DNA from 4 places in the Kocuria sp. CH-021 genome. Region 4 is predicted to be linked to each of the others. Evidence: riboswitches for the same ligand, from Rfam matches in the RefSeq annotation. Region 4 holds a riboswitch; each other region holds the start of a gene.
What was found. Region 4 has a riboswitch for cyclic di-AMP ahead of ACPYN7_RS15055 (C40 family peptidase). Riboswitches for the same ligand answer to the same signal wherever they lie in the genome.
Positions count from the first base shown of each region.

Region 1: linked by a shared signal. The riboswitch ahead of ACPYN7_RS10855 (NlpC/P60 family protein) and the one ahead of ACPYN7_RS15055 (C40 family peptidase) in region 4 are both predicted to bind cyclic di-AMP.
Region 2: linked by a shared signal. The riboswitch ahead of ACPYN7_RS11935 (C40 family peptidase) and the one ahead of ACPYN7_RS15055 (C40 family peptidase) in region 4 are both predicted to bind cyclic di-AMP.
Region 3: linked by a shared signal. The riboswitch ahead of ACPYN7_RS02225 (C40 family peptidase) and the one ahead of ACPYN7_RS15055 (C40 family peptidase) in region 4 are both predicted to bind cyclic di-AMP.

Region 1 covers NZ_JBNAFK010000012.1:41,952-46,827, reverse strand. The annotation lists gene ACPYN7_RS10860 (pyridoxal phosphate-dependent aminotransferase) at 1-313, opposite strand, end outside; gene ACPYN7_RS10855 (NlpC/P60 family protein) at 542-1,042, opposite strand; cyclic di-AMP (ydaO/yuaA leader) riboswitch at 1,048-1,233, opposite strand; gene ACPYN7_RS10850 (flavin-containing monooxygenase) at 1,797-3,410, opposite strand; gene ACPYN7_RS10845 (alpha/beta hydrolase) at 3,407-4,294, opposite strand; gene ACPYN7_RS10840 (GntR family transcriptional regulator) at 4,302-4,876, shown strand, end outside.
Region 2 covers NZ_JBNAFK010000014.1:3,469-8,344, forward strand. The annotation lists gene gnd (phosphogluconate dehydrogenase (NAD(+)-dependent, decarboxylating)) at 1-830, shown strand, start outside; cyclic di-AMP (ydaO/yuaA leader) riboswitch at 1,714-1,882, shown strand; gene ACPYN7_RS11935 (C40 family peptidase) at 1,889-2,539, shown strand; gene ACPYN7_RS11940 (DUF305 domain-containing protein) at 2,857-3,552, shown strand; gene ACPYN7_RS11945 (response regulator transcription factor) at 4,121-4,843, shown strand.
Region 3 covers NZ_JBNAFK010000002.1:205,097-209,972, forward strand. The annotation lists gene ACPYN7_RS02215 (hypothetical protein) at 1-193, opposite strand, end outside; gene ACPYN7_RS02220 (C40 family peptidase) at 337-1,242, opposite strand; gene ACPYN7_RS02225 (C40 family peptidase) at 1,508-2,191, opposite strand; cyclic di-AMP (ydaO/yuaA leader) riboswitch at 2,197-2,384, opposite strand; gene ACPYN7_RS02230 (metal-dependent transcriptional regulator) at 2,790-3,476, opposite strand; gene serC (phosphoserine transaminase) at 3,793-4,876, shown strand, end outside.
Region 4 covers NZ_JBNAFK010000022.1:5,234-10,109, reverse strand. The annotation lists gene ACPYN7_RS15080 (WecB/TagA/CpsF family glycosyltransferase) at 1-222, opposite strand, end outside; gene ACPYN7_RS15075 (hypothetical protein) at 766-1,131, opposite strand; gene ACPYN7_RS15070 (hypothetical protein) at 1,736-2,014, shown strand; gene ACPYN7_RS15065 (hypothetical protein) at 2,011-2,139, shown strand; gene ACPYN7_RS15060 (hypothetical protein) at 2,254-2,424, shown strand; cyclic di-AMP (ydaO/yuaA leader) riboswitch at 2,997-3,152, shown strand; gene ACPYN7_RS15055 (C40 family peptidase) at 3,158-3,817, shown strand; gene ACPYN7_RS15050 (DUF3105 domain-containing protein) at 4,602-4,876, shown strand, end outside.

The DNA of each region.
Region 1 (4,876 bases), on a different contig from region 4:
TGATGACGGGCTTGCCGCCCGTCATCACTACGATGTTCTCGGGGCTGAGGTCGATGCCACGGCGCGAGCCGATGTCCTCGGCGAGGGCCTCGCGCAGCTGCGGGATGCCCGGGCCCGGGCAGTAGCCCGTGTAGCCGTCGGCGATGGCCCGGTCCATCGCCTCGATGATGTGCGGGGCCGTCGGGATGTTGATGTCACCGAGGTGGAAGGGGTACACCCGGTTCCCCTTCGCCTTCCAGGCGGCGGCGGCCTGGGCGACGCTGAAGGCGGTTTCGGTGCCCAGCCGGTCGAGCCGGTGTGCGAGTTCCCGCATGCTGTTCCACTCCTCGTCGAGTTGGCGATCGATCCGCTGGCGGACCCGCACCGAGCATACGACTCATATATCAGCCTGGGAAGAGTGGTTTCCCGATGGATTCCCACCGTGGACATCGTTGCGAGGTGCCTCCGCGTGCAGAGGCCGTCCACATGGGATGCGGGTGTGGGGGGGGGGGGGGGGGGGGGGGCGCCCCCCCCCCCCCACCCCCGGCTCAGGTGCGTGGGGTCAGCGCACGCGGAGGTAGACGGGGCCGGAGCCGACGTTGACGGTCTGGATGACCGTCTGGTTGCCGTTCCAGCCGCCGTGGACGGCCTTGCCGCCGCCGATGTACACGGCGATGTGGGCGAAGCCCATGCCGCCGTTGGCGTAGTAGACCAGGTCACCGGGCTGGGCCTGGGCGGCGGAGACCCGGGTGCCGAGCTTCAGGTAGGAGACCGGCCACCCGTGGTGCTTGACCCCGGCCGCGCGCAGGGCCTTGGTGACCAGGGCGGTGCAGTCCTGCCGCACGCCGAGCTGGTTCTTGGCCGCGGCGGCGATGGTCGCGGCCTTGCCGGACTGGGCCTGGGTGCTGAGGACCTGCTGGGGGGCTGCGGCGGGGGCGGCCTGGGCCGGGGCCACGCTGCTGAGCGCCAGGGCGCCGCCGGCGGCCGCCAGGATGGCGGTGCGCCCGAGGCGGAACGAGCTCTGGGCGCGGTGGCGGGGCGTGCGGGACTGGAAAACGGGCATGAGTGATGTCCTCCCTCTTGCCTGCGAGGTGAGCTGTCGGATGCGGGTGGGAGACACCCGGTCGCAGGGTGGGGGCCCTGGCGACTTAACCCCTAGGTCCCGGGGAAGGGACCGTTTCTGGTTCCCCCGCTTCTGCCGAGCGATGTGTCTGGGGGGCCCCGGGCACCGGCAGAATTCGGCGATGTGCACGGGGATGCCGATCGATGAGGCGATCGGCACGGAGGAAACACTAATCGAAAAGTAACGAGAAAGTCTCGTTTAGATCACGGGCGTGTCTCGGCTTGAGTGCTGGTGCGGCTGTGCACCTCCGCGCCGGGACGCCGTGGCCCCGTGAGGCGTGCCCATGGGGATCCCCCGGGAGGCTCAGTTCGAGACGAAAGTGGTTTTGACCTGGGGCTCTGCCAAGGTCATGCCGACGGGCAAGCAGGCCCCTGCCCTGGAGCCGAGTACCGAATGGCGCCACCCGTGGCAGGGCACGACCGTTTGCCGGGAAAGGCCCACAGAGCATTAGGTGTCCGACGGGATCGGCCCCTTCAAGGGCCGGGGCAAACCATCACTTCCGGCAATTTCCATTGTTGTCCCAGGAATTCGCAAAAAGAAAGAAATGCCTTTGTGGCACGTCGATTCCGCTTCCCTGGCATCCCGCGAGCACCAGGCTGCCGATGAGGGGATGCGCCCCGACGCCCCGGCCTGCCGGCATGCGGAGGGCTCCGGTGCCGCAGCACCGGAGCCCTCCGTTCGGCTGTTCGACCGGTCAGGCGACGCTGAAGCCCTCGTACTGTCGGGAGGCGACCTCGTCGCACTTGGCGCGGTAGGCGCCGACCCCGCCCACGTAGGGCATGAACACCCGCGGCTTGCCGGGCACGTTGGCGCCCAGGTACCAGGAGTTCGCCTGCGGGAACAGGGTCATGTCCGCGGCGTCGTTGACGTGCTGCACCCACGCGTCCTCCGCCTCGGGAGAGGCCTCGGAGCGGACGAGGCCCTGGTCCTCGAGGTAGCGGATGTGGTCGGTGATCCAGTCGACGTGCTGCTCGATCGAGGTCACCATGTTGCTGAGCACCGACGGGCTGCCGGGACCGGTGACCAGGAACAGGTTCGGGAACCCGGCGGTGGCCAGCCCGAGGTAGGTCCGCGGGCCGGCGGCCCACTTCTCGGCCAGGGCGAGCCCCTCGGTGCCCCGGATGTCGATCCGGTTCAGGGCCCCGGTCATGGCATCGAAGCCGGTGGCGAAGACGATGGCGTCGACCTCGTACTCCTGCTCCGTGGTGGCCAGCCCCCGCTCGGTGAGCCGGGTGATCGGCGCGGACCGGACGTCGACCAGGGAGACGTTCTCCCGGTTGAACGTCGTGTAGTAGTCGGTGTCCACGCAGATCCGCTTGGTGCCCACAGGGTGGTCGTAGGGCTTCAGCAGCTCCGCGACCTGCGGGTCCTCGACGATCTCGTCGATGCGCTTGCGGATGTACTGGGCCACGACGTCGTTGGCCTCCTTGCTGATCGCCAGGTCCGAGAAGCACTGCCCGAGGCGGAACCCGCCCAGCGTCCAGTGCTCCTCCATGACCTTGCGCTGCTCCGCCGGGTCGGTCTCCAGCGCGGAGGCGGTGCTGGGCGGGAACGGCAGCCCGGTCGGGGTCTGCCTGGCGATCTCCCGGATCCGCGGGTAGTCGGCCTTGATCTGCGCCCACTCCTGCGGGTCCAGCGGCTGGTTGCGCGCCGGGACGCTGAAGTTCGGGGTGCGCTGGAAGACCGTCAGGTGCTCGGCCTGCCGGGCGATCTCGGGGATCGACTGGATGCCGGAGGACCCGGTGCCGATCACCGCGACGCGCTTGCCGGTGAAGTCCACGCCCTCGTGCGGCCAGGAGCCGGTGTGGTAGACCTCCCCGGTGAAGTCGGCCAGGCCCTCGAAGTCCGGCACGCGCCCGGCCGAGAGGCAGCCGGTGGCCATGATGCAATAGCGGGCGCTGACCGTCTCCTCGGTGCCGTCCGCGGTCGAGCGGGTGGTGACGGCCCACCGTGCCGTGGCGTCGTCGTAGACGGCGGAGGTCACCTCGGTGTCCAGCTGGATGTCGCGGCGCAGGTCGAAGCGGTCGGCCACGTGGTTGAGGTAGCGCAGGATCTCGGGCTGGGTGGGGTAGCGCTCGGTCCACTCCCACTCCTGCTCCAGCTCCGGGGAGAAGGAGTAGGAGTAGTAGGGGCTCTCCACGTCGCACCGGGCCCCGGGGTAGCGGTTCCAGTACCACGTGCCGCCCACGCCGTCGCCCTTCTCGACGACGGCCACGGACCGTCCCTGCTCGCGCAGGCGGTGGAGGAGGTAGAGGCCGGAGAACCCGGCGCCGACGACGACGACGTCCAGCTCGCGCACCGTGCTCATCGCTCGCCCGCCTCCTCCAGCTCGGCCTGGACGTCCGTGGCGATCGAATCCACCACGAAGTCCAGGGCCTCGGCGCTGGCCGGCAGCACGTTGACCATGGAGAAGAAGCCGTGCATCTGGCCCTCCCAGCGGCGCTGGTGGACCTCCACCCCCGCCTCCTGGAGCTTCTCGGCGTAGGCCTCGCCCTCGTCCCGCAGGACGTCGTGGGCGGCGGTGATGACCAGCGCCGGGGGCAGGCCGGAGAGGTCCTCGGCGTGGAACGGCGCGGCGTCCGGGTGTTTGCGCTGCTCGGCGTCGGGCACGTACTGGTCCCAGAACCAGGTCATGAACTCGGTGGTCAGCAGCGTCTGGTTCTCCTCCTCGGTGTAGGAGGGCCGGGTGAAGTCGGCGTCGGTGACCGGGTAGATCAGCACCTGCTTGGCGATCACGGGCCCGCCGTTCTCGCGCGCCCGCAGGGCCATGACGGCCGAGAGGTTGCCGCCGGCGCTGTCCCCGCCGACGTAGAGCGGGACCTGCGCCCCGGCGATCTCCGCCAGGTGCTCGCCCGCCCAGGTCAGGGCGGTCCAGGAGTCCTCCACCGCGGCGGGGAAGGGGTGCTCCGGGGCCTTGCGGTAGTCCACGAGGACGACGGCGCAGCCCGACTTCTCGGCCAGCTGCCGGCCCAGGGTGTCGTAGCCGTCGATGTCCTGCAGCACCCAGCCGCCGCCGTGGAGGTAGACGAACACGCCGGTCGGGGACTCCCGCGGCACGTGCACCCGGACGCGGAAGCTGCCGCCGTCGGAGGCGTCCAGGACGTGGTCCTCGGTGCGGTGCATCTCAGGGCCCGTCCCGAACATCTCGTTCATGGCCGCGGCGACGTCCGGACCGGCGAGACGGAGGGACACGACAACTGTGGCGTTCGAGATGCCGGCCACCCGGCGAGAAGCGGTCGCGGAGCACCTGCGGGAGGAGATCCTCTCCGGTGCGCTCGCGCCCGGCGCCCCGATCCGTGACGCCGAGATCGCGGCCCGCCTCGACGTGAGCATCACGCCGGTGCGCGAGGCCATCACCGAGCTCATCGGCGAGGGCCTGGTGGTCAGCACCGCCAACAAGCGCCGGCACGTCGCCGTGCTCACCCAGCGGCAGGCCATCGAGCTGATGGACGTGCTCGGGGTCGTCACCGTGGCCGCGCTCGAGCGCGCCGTGCCCCACCTCGACGACGGCCGGCTCGACGCGCTCGGCGACACCGTCACCCGCTTCACCCAGGAGGCGGGACAGCACCACTTCGAGGAGTCCCGCACCGGCCTGATCGACGCTGTGCGGGTGCTGCTGGCGGCCGCCGACAACGAGGAGCTGACCGCCATGGCGGAGCAGGTCATGCTGCGCTCGCTGCGGCGGATCACGCTCTATCCCTCAGGCCACCTGGTGCCGCTGTGGGTCGAGAGCTGGCAGGACATGCTGCACCTGCTGCGTGAGGGCGCCGGTCC
Region 2 (4,876 bases), on a different contig from region 4:
ATGCCGAGAGCCTCACCACCATGGTGGAGCAGATCGGCAGCCCGCCCCGGGTCGTGTGGATCATGGTGCCGGACACGGTGGTGGACACCGTGATCGACGAGCTGGCCGCCGTGCTGGGCGAGGGCGACGTGATCATCGACGGCGGCAACTCCCGGTGGGTCCACGACGCCCCCCGCGCCCGGAGACTGGCGGACCGGGGCATCGAGTACCTGGACTGCGGTGTCTCCGGCGGGGTGTGGGGGATCACCCAGGGCTACGCCCTGATGGTCGGCGGGGACGAGGAGACGGTGGCCAAGGCGCAGCCGATCTTCGACTCGCTCAAGCCCGCCGGCGAGTTCGGCTTCGTCCACGCCGGTGAGCACGGTGCGGGCCACTTCGCGAAGATGGTCCACAACGGCATCGAGTACGCGATCATGCAGGCCTACGCCGAGGGCTGGGAACTGCTCGAGGCCGCCGGTCACGTCCGCTCGGTACGGGAGACCTTCAACTCCTGGCGCGAGGGGTCGGTGATCAAGTCCTGGCTGCTGGACCTGGCGGTGAACGCGCTGAACGAGGACGAGCACCTGGACCGGCTCGCCGGCTACGCCGAGGACTCCGGCGAGGGCCGCTGGACGGTGGAGGCCGCCCTGGACCTGGCGGTCCCGGTGCCGGCCATCTCCAGCGCCCTCTTCGCCCGGTTCGTCTCCCGGCAGGACGAGGCCCCGGCGATGAGGATGATCGCGGCGATGCGCAACCAGTTCGGAGGCCACACGGTCCGCGACGTGGCCGCGGGCCCCGAGCACGTCGAGGCCGCACCCGGTGAGGAGCCGGCCCACCCCGCCGAGCAGTAGGTCCGACCGTCCCCGGCCGCCAACGGCTCGGAAGCGGCCACCCTCACCCCCCTGCAAGGCCTGCGCCATGCCGATCCGCACGGTCACCACGGTCGGCACTGCTCCCGCCCGGTGCCGGCCTTGTCGAGGAACGCCTGCGGGGCGAGGGGATCGCGGATCAACCGCCCGTGACCACGATCGAGGCAGCGGTGACGGCACCGCCCGGCGTCCACAATCGGCCCCGGAATACTGATCGGCCCAGCTACGTGGCAGCCGGCAGCCCAGTGGCTCCGCCGCTGACCATCCTGGCCTCACCCACGACAGCGAAGGACCCGCTTAATTACTTCCCTCGCACCGGGCCATTGATCTACCGGTCCGATACATGGACCCGGATGAATTTGAAGATCTCGTGAAGAAAGCAGCTCTTCTCACCTGTTCGACACCCTTGGATATGAAGATTTCATGAAGAAAACAGCTCACTCCCCCAAGCCATGCTGGGCGGTTCCGTAAAAAAATCCGAGAACACCCTTGAGGGACGCTGAAGCTCCCCCGGGGGTTCACCTTCCCCCGCACCGGGCGCAGGCCGGAGAATTCCACGGGTAGTGAGGGGCAGCGAATCCGAGCTCCCACCGCGCTCATCGGCGCGATACCGCAGGTCAGAGCCTCCCCGGGCGGCCCCGATGAGTGGTGGCACCGGGAGAAAACACAGCTGGCGGCGCCACCCCGCCGGAACGAATATGCCCCAGGCGTGGTGGGCTACCGGCCGGTTTCCCGGCGACCGCGCGAGGCCGGTGCAAGCCTTTTCCCGGCACCACAAGGAATGTGACCTTTTCGTTATCTACGCGCTAGTGTCCTCTGCGTGCCGTTGGCTGATCTCATCGGCTTCCCCGGGTGCTTCGCCGAATTCTGCCGGCAGCCGGGGTCCCCATCACAGAAATGACTTGGCAGAAGCGGGGGAACCATACCCGGTCCGCACCCGGACCTTGGGGTGAAGCCGCCGGAGCTGCAGGCTCGGCGGCCGGGTGCCTCCCACCCGAACCCGACAGCTCACCTCGTAGGCAAAAGGAGGACCCTCATTCATGGCTTTCTTCACGCGTAGCTCTGCCCGCCACCGCGCCCAGACCCCCTCGCACCTGGTGCGCACCACGACCCTGGCCGCCGCTGTCGGCGCGGCGGTGATCGGCTCCGTCGCCCCGGCTCAGGCCTATGCCGAAGCCCCCGCCATGTCCGGCGCCGCTTACTCGGCCCCCGCGACCTCCCCGGCTCCGGCCGTTTCCCAGGCTCCCGTCACTGTGCAGGCGGCGAGCCTGCCGGCCGCTCCGGCCGCTGGGGCGGCCACCTCGAGTCTGTCCCCCCAGTCCTCGGACATTTCCGAGATCTCCGCCACCTCCGCTGCGGCCGGCGGCATTGTCGGCACCGCGATGCAGGGTGTGGGCACCGGCTACGTCTGGGGCGGCACGGACTTCGGCGCCTGGGACTGCTCCGGGTTCACCCAGTGGGTCTACGCCCAGCAGGGCATCGACATCCCCCGCACCAGCCAGCAGCAGTGGGCGGCCGGCACCCCGACCACCGACCCGCAGCCTGGCGACCTCGTCGTCCAGAACGGCGGGGCCCACATCGGGATCTACCTCGGTGGCGGCAAGATGATCTCCGCACTGAACCCCACCCAGGGCACCTTCGTGCACAGCGTGAGTGCCATGCCGACGGTCGGCTACGTCACTTTCCGCTGAGCCAACACGCCGCCCGCCACGAATGCCGCTCGTGGCGGGCGGCGGGTGTGCACCCACCTGACCAGCATCCGGGACCGGCCGGCCAGAACCGAAGATGCCTGCACCCGGCCACCGCCGGGGAACACCCCGATTCGGCCCCCTGATGGGCCCGCTCTTGAAGGTTCGGTGAAGATCTACCGCCCAGCCCTCCCAACCCGGAGAAGCCAGCTGCGGCGGGGCTACCGTGGACGGATCGGCCCGCCTCGACCCGAGGCTGACCAGAGCAAACACCACGATGTGCAGGCCCGGCACGGGCTCTTGCGAAAGAGAGGTTCGTCATGACGTCGACGATCAAGCACCTGGCCGCCGGGACGGCCCTGGCGCTGGCCCTCAGCGGTGCCGGGGCGACCGCGGCGGTCGCGTCCCCGACGCACAACCCCGCCTCCGCGCAGATGAGCGATGAGCGGAACATGAACCACGACCGCCATTTCGCCGTGATGATGGTCCCCCACCACCAGGGTGCGATCGACATGGCCGAGCTGGCCCTGGAGAAGTCCGAGCGCCCCGAGATCCGCGACCTGGCGGAGAAGATCATCGAGGCCCAGACCAAGGAGATTCAGCAGCTGGAAGCAGCGGCCCAGCGGCTGGCCGACGAGAACACCCCGGGGCACCACCGCCACCACGGCCACGGCCACCACCACGGACACGGGCATCACGGACACGGCCACGGCCACGGCCACGGTCAGAGCATGAATGCCGACATGCAGGGCGCCATGATGGGCGATATGGACGGCATGGACGGCATGGACGGCATGAGCCTGGAGGAGCTGGCGAAACTGTCCGGGGATGATTTCGACCAGGCCTTCCTCGAAGAGATGATCGCCCACCACCAGATGGCCCTCGAGATGGCCGAGATGGAGCTGCAGATGGGCACCGACCCCGAGCTGCGAGCCATGGCGGAGAAGATGATCGAGGACCAGCAGGCCGAGATCGAGCTCATGCAGGGCTGGTTGGAGGAGTGGTTCGCGGCCTGATCCAGGACCACGAGCTGAGCCGTCACCTACTGGAACGGGCCGACACCGGGATGTCATGGTCCCCGTCGATCCGTTCCAGCCGGTCCAGTGCGGTGATCCCCGACGCGGCACCCGATGGGCGCGCACCCTTCGCGCAGTCAGCAGCACCCCGAACGGTCACCGACCAACCGTAGGTTCGCCAGCGCCGCGCCCTCTTGCCTCAGGACACGGCCCCCCCCTCCCCTTCGCCTGGGGTCCTGTTCCTCCCGCGCGCACCGTCACCGAGATGGCCGAGATGGCCGAGACCACCGGAGTCCCCTCGCTCGGTGGTGGTGGCCGGGTCCCGGCCGTGTTGCGTCTGTCCGGGCTCGTGGAGGGGCGACACGCGATCTTCTCCGTGCCCGATAACCCTCTCCTCCGCCCGGGGCAGGGGATCGTTAGCCACAGCGACCACCGGTTCACCGGTGAGCCCGGCCACGACGAGTCCGCCCCCCCTGTTTCGTTTCCGAGGCCTCAGACACGGTCGCCCTGGGACGCTGGGGCTCGCAACACAGTGTTCATGTCACAGCGATCAGTACCGGGAGGACAGATGACGGATCCGCTCACCGGACGTGTTCTGGTGGTCGACGACGAGGTCGACCTCGCGCAGCTGGTCGCGGGCTATCTGCGCAAGGCCGAGCTGGAGGTCGTGGTGCGCCACGACGGCACGGAGGCGGTGGCCGCGGTGCGGGAGTACGCCCCGGACGTGCTCGTGCTGGATCTGGGGCTGCCGGGGATCGGGGGGATCGAGGTGTGCCGTCAGGTGCGGACCTTCTCGGACTGCCACGTGCTGATGCTCACCGCCCGGGATGATGAGGTCGACAAGATCGTGGGCCTGTCGGTCGGTGCCGACGACTACGTGACCAAGCCGTTCAGCCCGCGCGAACTCGTGGCGCGGGTCCAGGCCATGCTGCGCCGGGCCCGCACGGGAAGTGTTGAATCCACTACGGCCTTACCGCACGGGCAGCAGGCACTGGTGATCGGGGAACTGGTGGTGGACGGGGACTCCCGCCAAGTGCACCTGGCTGGGGAACCGGTGGCATTGACCCGGATCGAGTTCGATCTGCTCCTGTGCCTGGCTGCCCGCCCCCACCTGGTGCTCTCCCGCCGGCAGCTGGTGGAGCTGGTCTGGGACACCGCCTGGACCGGGGACGAACACCTGGTGGACGTGCACATCGGGCGGATCCGCAAGAAACTCGGCGACGTCGCCACCAGGCCGACGTTCATCCACACGATCCGCGGGATCGGCTACCGGATGGGCACCGGGCGATGAGCGCCGCCGTCTCCGACCGGACCCGGGCCTGGT
Region 3 (4,876 bases), on a different contig from region 4:
TCCCGGTGACCAGGCCCAGCACGATCCCGATGCCGCCGAGGACGGAGAGCCACATCGCGGCGTGGCCCACGAAGGCGGCGACCACGAACCCGGCCGCGATGCCGGGCACGGCGCCGGCGATCATGCCGTAGGCCATGTAGGCGTACTCACGATCGAGGCTCGTGCGGGCGTTGCGGCTGTAGTCGGTGGACATGGTCCCAGTCTATCGGCCGCCGGGCGGGCACCGGAGCGGGCGCCGCAGCGGCCGCCGGGGAGGACCCGGGAACGACAGCGGGTGCGCGGTTCCCGTCTGGCCGACCAGGAACCGCGCACCCGAACCGGTGCTCTCGCGTGCGCTCAGCGCACGCGGACGTAGACGGGGCCGGAGCCCACGTTGACGCTGTCGATGACGGTCGTGCCGCCGTTCCAGCCGCCGTGGACGGCCTTGCCGCCGCCGATGTAGACGCCGATGTGGGCCGCGCCCATGCCACCGTCGGCGTAGTAGACGAGGTCGCCGGGCTGCGCCTGGCCGGCGGAGACCTGCGTGCCGAGGCTCAGGTAGGAGGCCGGCCAGCCGTGGTGGTTGATCCCGGCGGCGCGCAGGGCGTTCGTGACGAGCGCGGTGCAGTCCTGGCTCACGCCGAGCTGGCCCATGGCGGCGGAGGAGATGGTCGCGCCCTTGCCGGAGGCGGAGCTCTGGGTGCTGACGGTGCGCTCGGCCGCCGGGGCGGCCTGCACGACCGGCTTCGGGGCGGCGGCGGGCTTCGGGGCCGGGGCGGCCTGCACGACCGGCTTGGGAGCAGCGGGCTTCGGAGCCGCCACCGCCGGGGCGGGCGCGGCGGCCGGCTTCGGAGCGGGGGCGGCCTGCACAACCGGCTTGGGGGCGGGGGCGGCCTGCACGGCCGGCTTCGGGGCCGGGGCGGCCACGGCGGGAGCCGCGACGACCGGGGTCTGCACCTTCCGCTCGGCCTTCTTCTCCGCCTTCTTCTCAGCCTTCTTCGCGGCCGGCTTCTCCGACGCCGGCTTCTCGGCCTTCGTCACGTGGGCGACGGGCTCGAGGGACACGGCGGGGGCCGCGGCGGGGGTGGCGGCGGCCACGGCGGACAGCGGGGCGTCGGCGGAGGCGTCCTGGGCCGGAGCGGCCTGCACGGACACGGTGGTGGCGAGGGCCAGGCCGGAGAAGGCCGCGACGGCGGCCACGGTGCGGGCCTTGCCGGTCAGGAGCGAGCCGATGCCGTTGGAGGAGGTCAGGTCACGGGTCATGAGGAGTTCAGACGACTTTCTGGCGGGGCCGAGCCGGCCTGCCGGAGGGCACGGGGACAGCACGGATCGCCCCGGGGGATGCTGGGGTGGTCCGGTGTCCGGCAGGACGGTGTTCCGGGATCGGGAACGACGGCCGGGCGAGCGGAGGGGAGGAGTCGCTGTCCGGGCGGACAGCAGGAAGCACGGAGAGCCGGGAGAGCGGCTCTCCGTGCCTGGGGGGATCGGGTGCCGCCCGCACCCGAGGGGTGCGGGCGGCCGGGACCGATCAGAAGGTGTAGTAGCCGTCCAGCTGCATGGCGTTGACGGAGTGGACCTGGGTGCCCTGGGTCGGGTTGAGGGCGGAGATCATCTTGCCGCCGCCGATGTAGACGCCCACGTGCGCGCCGCCGTTCTGGGAGACGAGGTCGCCGGGCTGCGGGTTGGCGGTGGGGGTGCCCGCCGCGAACTGGGACCAGGTGGTGCGGGGCAGGTCGATGCCGTTCTGGGCGAAGACCCACTGGGTGAAGCCGGAGCAGTCCCAGGCGCCGTAGGCGGTGCCGCCGTAGACGTAGCCGGCGCCCTGCGCGGACATCGCGGTGCCCACGATGCCGCCGGCGGCCGGGGAGATGGCCGTGGTGGCGGTGGACTGGGGGGTCACGCTCGCGGTGGCGGCGGCCGGCTGGGGCGCCGGGGCCGGGGCCTCGTAGGCCGGGGCGGCGGGCTGGGCCGCGGGCTGCGCGGCGACCGGAGCCTCATAGGTGTACGAGGTGTAGCCGGCCAGCGAGGCGGACGCCGGGGCCGGGGCCGAGTAGGCCGCGCCGGACTCGACGGGGGCCTGGGCGTAGGCCTGGGCCGGGGCGATGGAGCCGATCATCGCGGCGCCGGCGGCGGCGGCGATGGTGGTGTTGCGCACGGCGTGCGAGGTGCTCTCGGCGCGGTGGCGGGCAGAGTTCTGCTGGAAAAGCGACATGGTTGAGTTCCTCCCTTTGCCTACGAGGTGAGCTGTCGGATTCGGGTGGGAGACACCCGGCCGCAGAACGCACGCGCTCTGACGACTTAACCCCAAGGACCCGGATCACCGGGACCGAAAATGGTTCCCCCGCTTCTGCCAAGCAGTTTCTGTGTAGAGGCCACGGGCACCGGCAGAATTCGGCGATGTGCTTCGTGGGCGCCGATCCGACCAGTGATCAGCACGCGTTGAACAGTACATGACAGATTACGGAAGTGTCACGTTTTGATCACGACCGATCACGAAGAGGCAACGAGCACCATATCAATCCCGCGGAATTGAGTCTTCACAGAAGAAGAATTTGCCCCTGCGACGCCCTGTGCAGTGCCCTTCGGAGCCCGCAAAAACCGCGTCCCACCAGGGCCGGTGCGCTCCGGGAGCCTGTCGGGGAGCGGACTGGCGGAAAGTAGCTTGTGAACGTCCACACATCCGGGACGGGACCGCTCCCCGGAGCGCTCCGGGGCACCGGGGACGACGCCGCACTGCCTCCGGAGGCACCGCGGGAGATGTCCCCCGCCGCCCGCGGCGAGGCACATCTCCCGCCGCCCGCGGCGGGGCGTCAGGAGGCGAGGACGCGGATGGCCGCGGCGGTCCGCAGGTCGACCTCCGCGGACCGTCCCGTGGCCGGCACCTCGATGCGCACGAGCTGACCGTCCACCCGTGCCCTGACCTCGGCCCCGGTGAGCACGCCCACGTCGCTCAGCACGCCCAGCAGGTCGGCGTCCGCCTGGACCACCTCCGGCAGCAGCGCGATGGTGTGCGGGCCGTCCGGGACGTGGCGGGCGGCGTCGAGCAGGGAGGGGTGCGCCGCGGCGGGGCTGTCCTCCACCCCGAGGGCGGCGAGGCCGGGGATCGGCGTGCCGTACGGCGAGTGCCGGGGGCTGTGCAGGAGGTCCACGAGCCGCCGCTCGACCTGCTCGCTCATGACGTGCTCCCACCGGCACGCCTCGTCGTGGACCTGTGCCAGGTCCAGGCCGATGACGTCGGCGAGCAGGCGCTCGGCGAGCCGGTGCTTCCGCATGACCTGCACGGCCCGCTCCCGGCCGGCCTCGGTGAGCAGCAGCGACCGGTCCGGGCCCACCGTCAGCAGCCCGTCCCGCTCCATCCTGGACACCGTCTGCGAGACCGTGGGCCCGGAGTGGTCGAGACGCTCCACGATGCGGGCCCGCATCGGTGTGATCCCCTCCTCCTCGAGCTCGAGCACGGTCCGCAGGTACATCTCCGTGGTGTCGATCAGGTCGCTCATGCCTCAGTCATCCTTCGTCCGGCCGTCCGGCCCCGGGGATCCTGCCCGGTCCGGTCTTCCTGCACGAGCTTAGTGCGAGAGCCCCGCTGTGGTCCGGACGGAGAGCGGCACCCGCGGAGCCCGGGGCCCGATGAGCCCGGCCGCCCACTGCACCCGCGCAGCCCGGCGTCCACCGCACCCCGCACCCGGCACCCGCGGAGCCCGGCGTCCGCGGGTGGGGCAGAATGGGCCGAGGCGCGCACGGCGCGAGCATCCCGTCCCGGCGGCCGCGCCCACCGCCCGTCACCCGCCGCACGTCATCCCGAGGGAGCGCCCGTTGCCCGCACACGTCACCATCCCCCAGCATCTGCTGCCCGCCGACGGCCGGTTCGGCGCCGGCCCCTCGAAGATCCGCCCGGCCCAGGTCGAGGCCGTGTCCCGCGCCGGGACCGCCCTGCTCGGGACGTCCCACCGTCAGGCGCCGGTGCAGGAGCTCGTGGGCTCGGTGCGCGAGGGCCTCGCGCAGTTCCTCGGGCTCCCCGAGGGCTACGAGGTGCTGCTGGGCCTGGGCGGGGCAACCGCCTTCTGGGACGCCGCCGCCTTCGGGCTCGTGCAGCGCAGGGCCCAGCACCTGGTGTTCGGCGAGTTCGGGGCGAAGTTCGCCCAGGCCACCGACGGCGCCCCGTTCCTGGAGGCCTCCTCGATCGTGGAGTCGGCCCCCGGAGCACGCCCGGAGGCCCGTGCGGAGGAGGGCGTGGACGTCTACGCCTGGCCCCAGAACGAGACCTCCACCGGGGTCGCCGCACCCGTGGTGCGGCCCGCCGGCACCGGGGACGAGGCGCTCGTGCTGGTCGACGCCACCTCGGCGGCCGGCGGGATGGCCGCGGACCTGGCCGCGGCGGACGTCTACTACTTCTCTCCCCAGAAGAACTTCGGCTCCGACGGCGGGCTGTGGCTCGGCGCGTTCTCCCCCGCCGCCGTCGAGCGGATCGAGCGGATCGGCGCCTCGGGGCGGTGGGTCCCCGACTTCCTGCAGCTCACCACGGCGCTGGAGAACTCCCGGAAGAACCAGACCTACAACACTCCCGCCCTGGCCACCCTGGTCATGCTCGACGAGCAGGTCCGGTGGCTCAACGAGCAGGGCGGCATGGCGTGGGCCGCGGCCCGCACGAAGGAGTCCTCCGACCTCGTCTACGCGTGGGCGGAGGCGGTCCCGTTCGCGCGCCCGTTCGTGGCCCGCCCGGAGGACCGCTCCACCGTGATCACCACCGTGGACTTCGACGACGCCGTGGACGCGGCCGGTGTCGCGGCGGTCCTGCGCGCCCACGGAGTGGTGGACGTCGAGCCCTACCGCAAGCTGGGGCGCAACCAGCTGCGGATCGCCACGTTCGTCTCGATCGAGCCCGACGACGTGGCCCGGC
Region 4 (4,876 bases):
CACCACGTCGGCCTTGTCGTAAAAGGCGCGGAACGTCGGGTTGACCTCCCACGTGTAGAGACTGTGCAGATTGTGGCCGAGGATCACGGTCTTGCGCCGCTCCTCCCACGTGGCCGCAATCCACTGGTGCAGCTCATTGGTGTCCATCGGTGTCACCCGGATGCCGCTGACCGGGATCTCGATCTTGCCCAGCTTGTCCGTCTGAGTCTGGTACTTAAGCATGTGTTCCCCCACTGGTTCGGCAGTTACTGCCTCATCGGTTGTCGGTCGGCACGTTTGCCCCCGCCGTGGGATCCCCCAGATCCTGACTGGCGCATGGGACACGCTCCCGTGGGCGCAGCATTCGGGGACACCAGCCCGTGTTCCCCCGAATACCCGCCAACATTCACGTTAGCAACGACGGGCCCCCCGGCGTGCCCCCACTTCCGGGTTGCGCCGTCCCCCAATATGTACCTATTTGCATTGATGTGCCTCCGTGCATCCAGCGAGGTTGCGTCCTGCAGAGTGGATGCTCTATTGGCGTCAAGGCGCTGTGATGTCGCGTTGGGCGGTCTCGTCGAGCCAGTGCTGACAGCGCTGGAGGAGCATGACGGTGAAAACCATCGAACCCATCGTGGTAGACGTATCCACGTCTCTCCCACCCAGGTGCAGTACCCCTTGCCCTGCTCGCCTGCTCCACAGGGCCTCGGCGAAGGCCAACCGCTAATCCGCCATATGTAAGGCGGTGGGTGTTGTGTCCTGGATGCGCAAGCCCGCCGGGGACAGCTAAGGGCCCTGCCAGGCACAAGGCCCCTCAGCGTTGCGTGGTGATCGTGACCAGCGTGGTGGAACGGGATGTCGATCAGTCCTCGTCCTCGTCGTCGCTCTCGACAAGCTCGCCCCGGCCTCCTTGCCCTCGGGGAGGGCGAAGGCGAAGAGGATAAGCCCGGCCACCGGGTCTACCCACGCCGCGCCGGTCAGCGCGAAGAGGATCAGCCCGGTCAGAGTGGAGACGGACAGCAGCACGCAAATCCTGGTCTCGGCGGCGCCAGCCAGGATCAGGTCGTCACCCAGGGCCGTGCCGGCCTTCTTCTTGACCGCGGCCAGCACCGGCATGATGACCAGGGAGAGCACCGGGATGATGATGCTCACTGGAGAGGGGTCGGGGGTCTTGCCCTCGGATTGCCAATTGAGGGCCCGCGAGCCAGTCCCGGATCCGTCGGATTCTTCGGTCCGGGCTACGTCGCTCCTCCACATTATCGACGGGTGCCCCAGCCTAAGGGGAGCAAAGACTGGGGCACCCTAACGCCCGTGCACGGGGTGATGAGAACGGGGTGTTCTCACTTGCAAACTATGCCCTCACCGGTCCGGAAGAACAGCCCGTACAGCTACCAGAGGGCAAGTTATGGGGAATCTTCACGCCATCTTGAGGAAAGCTATACAAACGACTTCGAAGTCAAGACGGGAATCCTACGCTGAGCAGGGGCCACACTGCCGTGGGTGTCCTGATGACGGGGGTCACTTCACCCCGTGTTGGCGGGTGAGTCCATCACCGGTCACGGCGACGACGGAAAGACACCGCAACGAGAGCCCGCAGACCGCGACATCGGGCTCTGGGAGCAGGGTTGCTCCCAGCGGGAAACCGGCTTCCTCCGCTACTGTCGAGGACGACACCTCCCGACGCCGCGGCGCGGCCTGAGCCTGACGCGGGGCTGTCCGGGGAGCCTGCCCGAGCGCCCTGAGGAGCACGACCGCCGTGGAGTCCGACCGGCTCAGATCGCTGTCCCCGCACGGATCCGCGGCACCACCGGCCGGACCCGACAACTTGCAGTGCTCCCGCAAGGGCTGCGGCGCGGACGCCGCGTGGCGGATCCGCTGGAACAACCCGCGCATCCACACCCCACACCACCGCAAGAGCTGGCTGGCGTGCCCCGACCACTGCGAGAACCTCGAGAGGTTCCTCCGCGCCCAGGGCTTCTGGAAGGACACCGTCCCGCTCGGCCAAGACGGGCCCGCCGGGCAGGACCGACCGTGAGCGACGACCGGTTCCAGCTCAGCGGGAAATGGCTCGACTTCTCTCTGTGGGCCGGCGCCGCCGCGGCGGTCTCCGTGGACCTGGCCGACTGGCAGATGGACCGCAACGACCACCCCCTCGGGTAGAGGCGGTCATTTCGCAAGGGCTTGGCAGGCGTCGCCACGGCGAGGCGGATATCTTGTTGGCGTCTCGAGCGGCCGATGCCGTTGCCCGCTCGCCCCGCCGATTGGAGGCCCCCTGTGAAGCGCACCATCACCATCACCGCCCTCGTCCTGGGGTGCGCCCTGGTCCTGCCCGGATATACCGGCAGTATCGAGGAAGCAGCAGACGAAGCATCCTCCGGATTTCCCGTTGCCGCAAACGGAATCAACGTCTTGGAGGCGGCCGTGTCGATGCCGTCTGAACACTGACCCCCGGGCGTGCTCCTAGGGCCATGCAGTCGAATCACCTGCCGGAGAACACATCGATTCCTGTCCTGCCCTTGAGCGTGCCCGTTATTCCTCTACACGCTGAAGGCATGAAGATTCGATGAAGAAATGTGCTTCGTTCGGATGGCGGATTACGGCAGACATGAGCGCGCGCTGAATTTATCCTCCGATATCCTCCGAAGCCTCCGCCCGAGAGCCTCGATCGCTTTTCTTGCCCTACGCGCGGAAACCGCCCACCGCAGCCACCGGCGGTCTCCCAGTGCTGACAGGCCGCCGCAGGCGTGCCGAGGGTGTGCATCTTCGGGCCCATCAGGGACTCTCCCCGGCCATGCCCCCGCTAACGGTGAACACACTGATGTTCCCGCCCGAAACGAAGCTCCACTGGGCCGGGAACACGTTGCTGAGCACCCTCGGCAACCAAGACGACCACCCGATCGGCGGCCGTGACCAAAACGTGACATTAGGGGGTGGGCCCTGTATTGTCCTCCTCGTGCCGAGAGCTGATCTTCTTGGCGCCCCCGTGGCACATCGCCGAGTTCTGCCGGTGCTCGGGGTTCCTGAAGAGAAATCGGTTGGCAGAAGCGGGGGAACCATTACCGGTCCCGGTGATCCGGGGCCTTGGGGTTAAGCCGTTCAGAGCGCGTGCGTTCTGCGGCCGGGTGTCTCCCACCCGCATCCGACAGCTCACCTCGTAGGCAAAGGGAGGAACTCCACCATGTCGCTTTTCAAGCTGAACGCTGCCCGCCACCGCGCCGAGACCTCGTCCCGAGCTGTGCGCACCACCACCATCGCCGCCGCCGCCGGCGCAGCGCTGGTGGGCTCCATCGCTCCGGCCCAGGCCTACGCCGAAATCCCCGCCGCCTCCGGGTCCTCCTATGCGGCTCCGGCCTCGGCGATGGCCGATCTGGCCTCCTACACCTACCAGGCCCCGGTCGCCGCGCAGCCCGCCGCCCCCGCCGACCAAGCCCCGGCCCCGCAGCAGAGCGCCGCCACCTCGAGCGTGAGCCCGCAGTCCACCGCCATCACCGAGATCGCCCCGGCCGCCGGCGGCATCGTGGGCACGGCCATGCAGGGTGTGGGCACCGGCTACGTCTGGGGCGGGACCTCCTTCGGGGCCTGGGACTGCTCCGGATTCACCGGGTGGGTCTACGCCCAGAACGGCATCGACATCCCCCGCACCAGCTCCCAGCAGATCGCCGCCGCCACCCCCACCGCCAACCCGCAGCCCGGTGACCTGGTGTCCCAGAACGGTGGCAACCACATCGGCATCTACATCGGTGGCGGCAAGATGGTCTCGGCGCTGAACCCCACCCAGGGCACCTTCGTCCACTCCGTCAACGCCATGCCCGTCGACGGGTACTACACCTACCGCTGAGCCGGACTCGCTGCTGCGGTGCCCCACGGGGTCACCGCAGCAGATCCCCGGACCGCTCTCACCCGGGGCCGGGCCGCCTCTACCTCACGCGCACCTGCTGTGCCCTTCACCTGCTGCGCCCTTCACCTGCTGCGCCCTTCACCTGCTGCGCCCTTCACCTGCTGCGGGAGTGCTTCTTTCCGAAAGCACCCCCGTCGGACATCGGTCGTTTCGGTGACACCGTCCGGGATCAGGCCTGCACTGGGGCGGTGAGTGATGCGCTGGGCGCGGCCGGAACCAGTTTCCGCGGCTAACCGGCCGATCACTTGAGTCCGGCGCCCGCGTCTCCACCGTCCAGACCTAGACCGGTGTCCTCGTCGACTGCTCCCCGGGGGCGCCCACACCGGGGTCCATCCCGGCGGTGGCGAGGCCGTGCACGGCGGCTGGAACGGCCACCAGGCGGTCCTCGACAGCGTCAACGTCGGCTCCGGGCCGGTCCAGGTTTGCCTACGCTGAGCCGGTTCAGGCATCACATACTCCGGGTGCGTCCTCTTTGAACGACCAGCGAGGAGTGCGCACCCGGTCCTTACTTCCCGCCCCAGGCCGGGATCTCCTGCGTCGTCGTCGTTAGCCACCGAGGACGCGCCTCTCCTGCGCTCGAGGATGCACACTCGCCCACATGTCCAGGAGTGGGTGGTGGACGATCTTCCCAAGAAGGCCTTGCAGGAAAGGCTCAGCGCAGTGGGCTACTGTCCTGCCCGTTCATGAGGAGCAAGACCCTTTTTGGGCCTTTCAAGGAGGACGCATGGCTGGTGGTACGGACCCGGAGCGGGCGCGGCAGGAACGCGCTGCGCTGCTGGAGAAGCACTGGGCGGCCGATGCCCGGGCCACCCGCAGGCGGCGGGTCCTGGCGGGCGCGGGTGCGGTGACGGCTGTCGCGGCGGTGGCGGCCCTGGTGACGGTGGCGGTGATCAACGATCCCCCGCCCCAGGCGCGGGAGGACATCGAGATCGCCGGGCTGCAGACCTTCGAGGGCCTCGGCAACTCCCATGTGGAGACCGCGGTGGACTACGAGCAGTC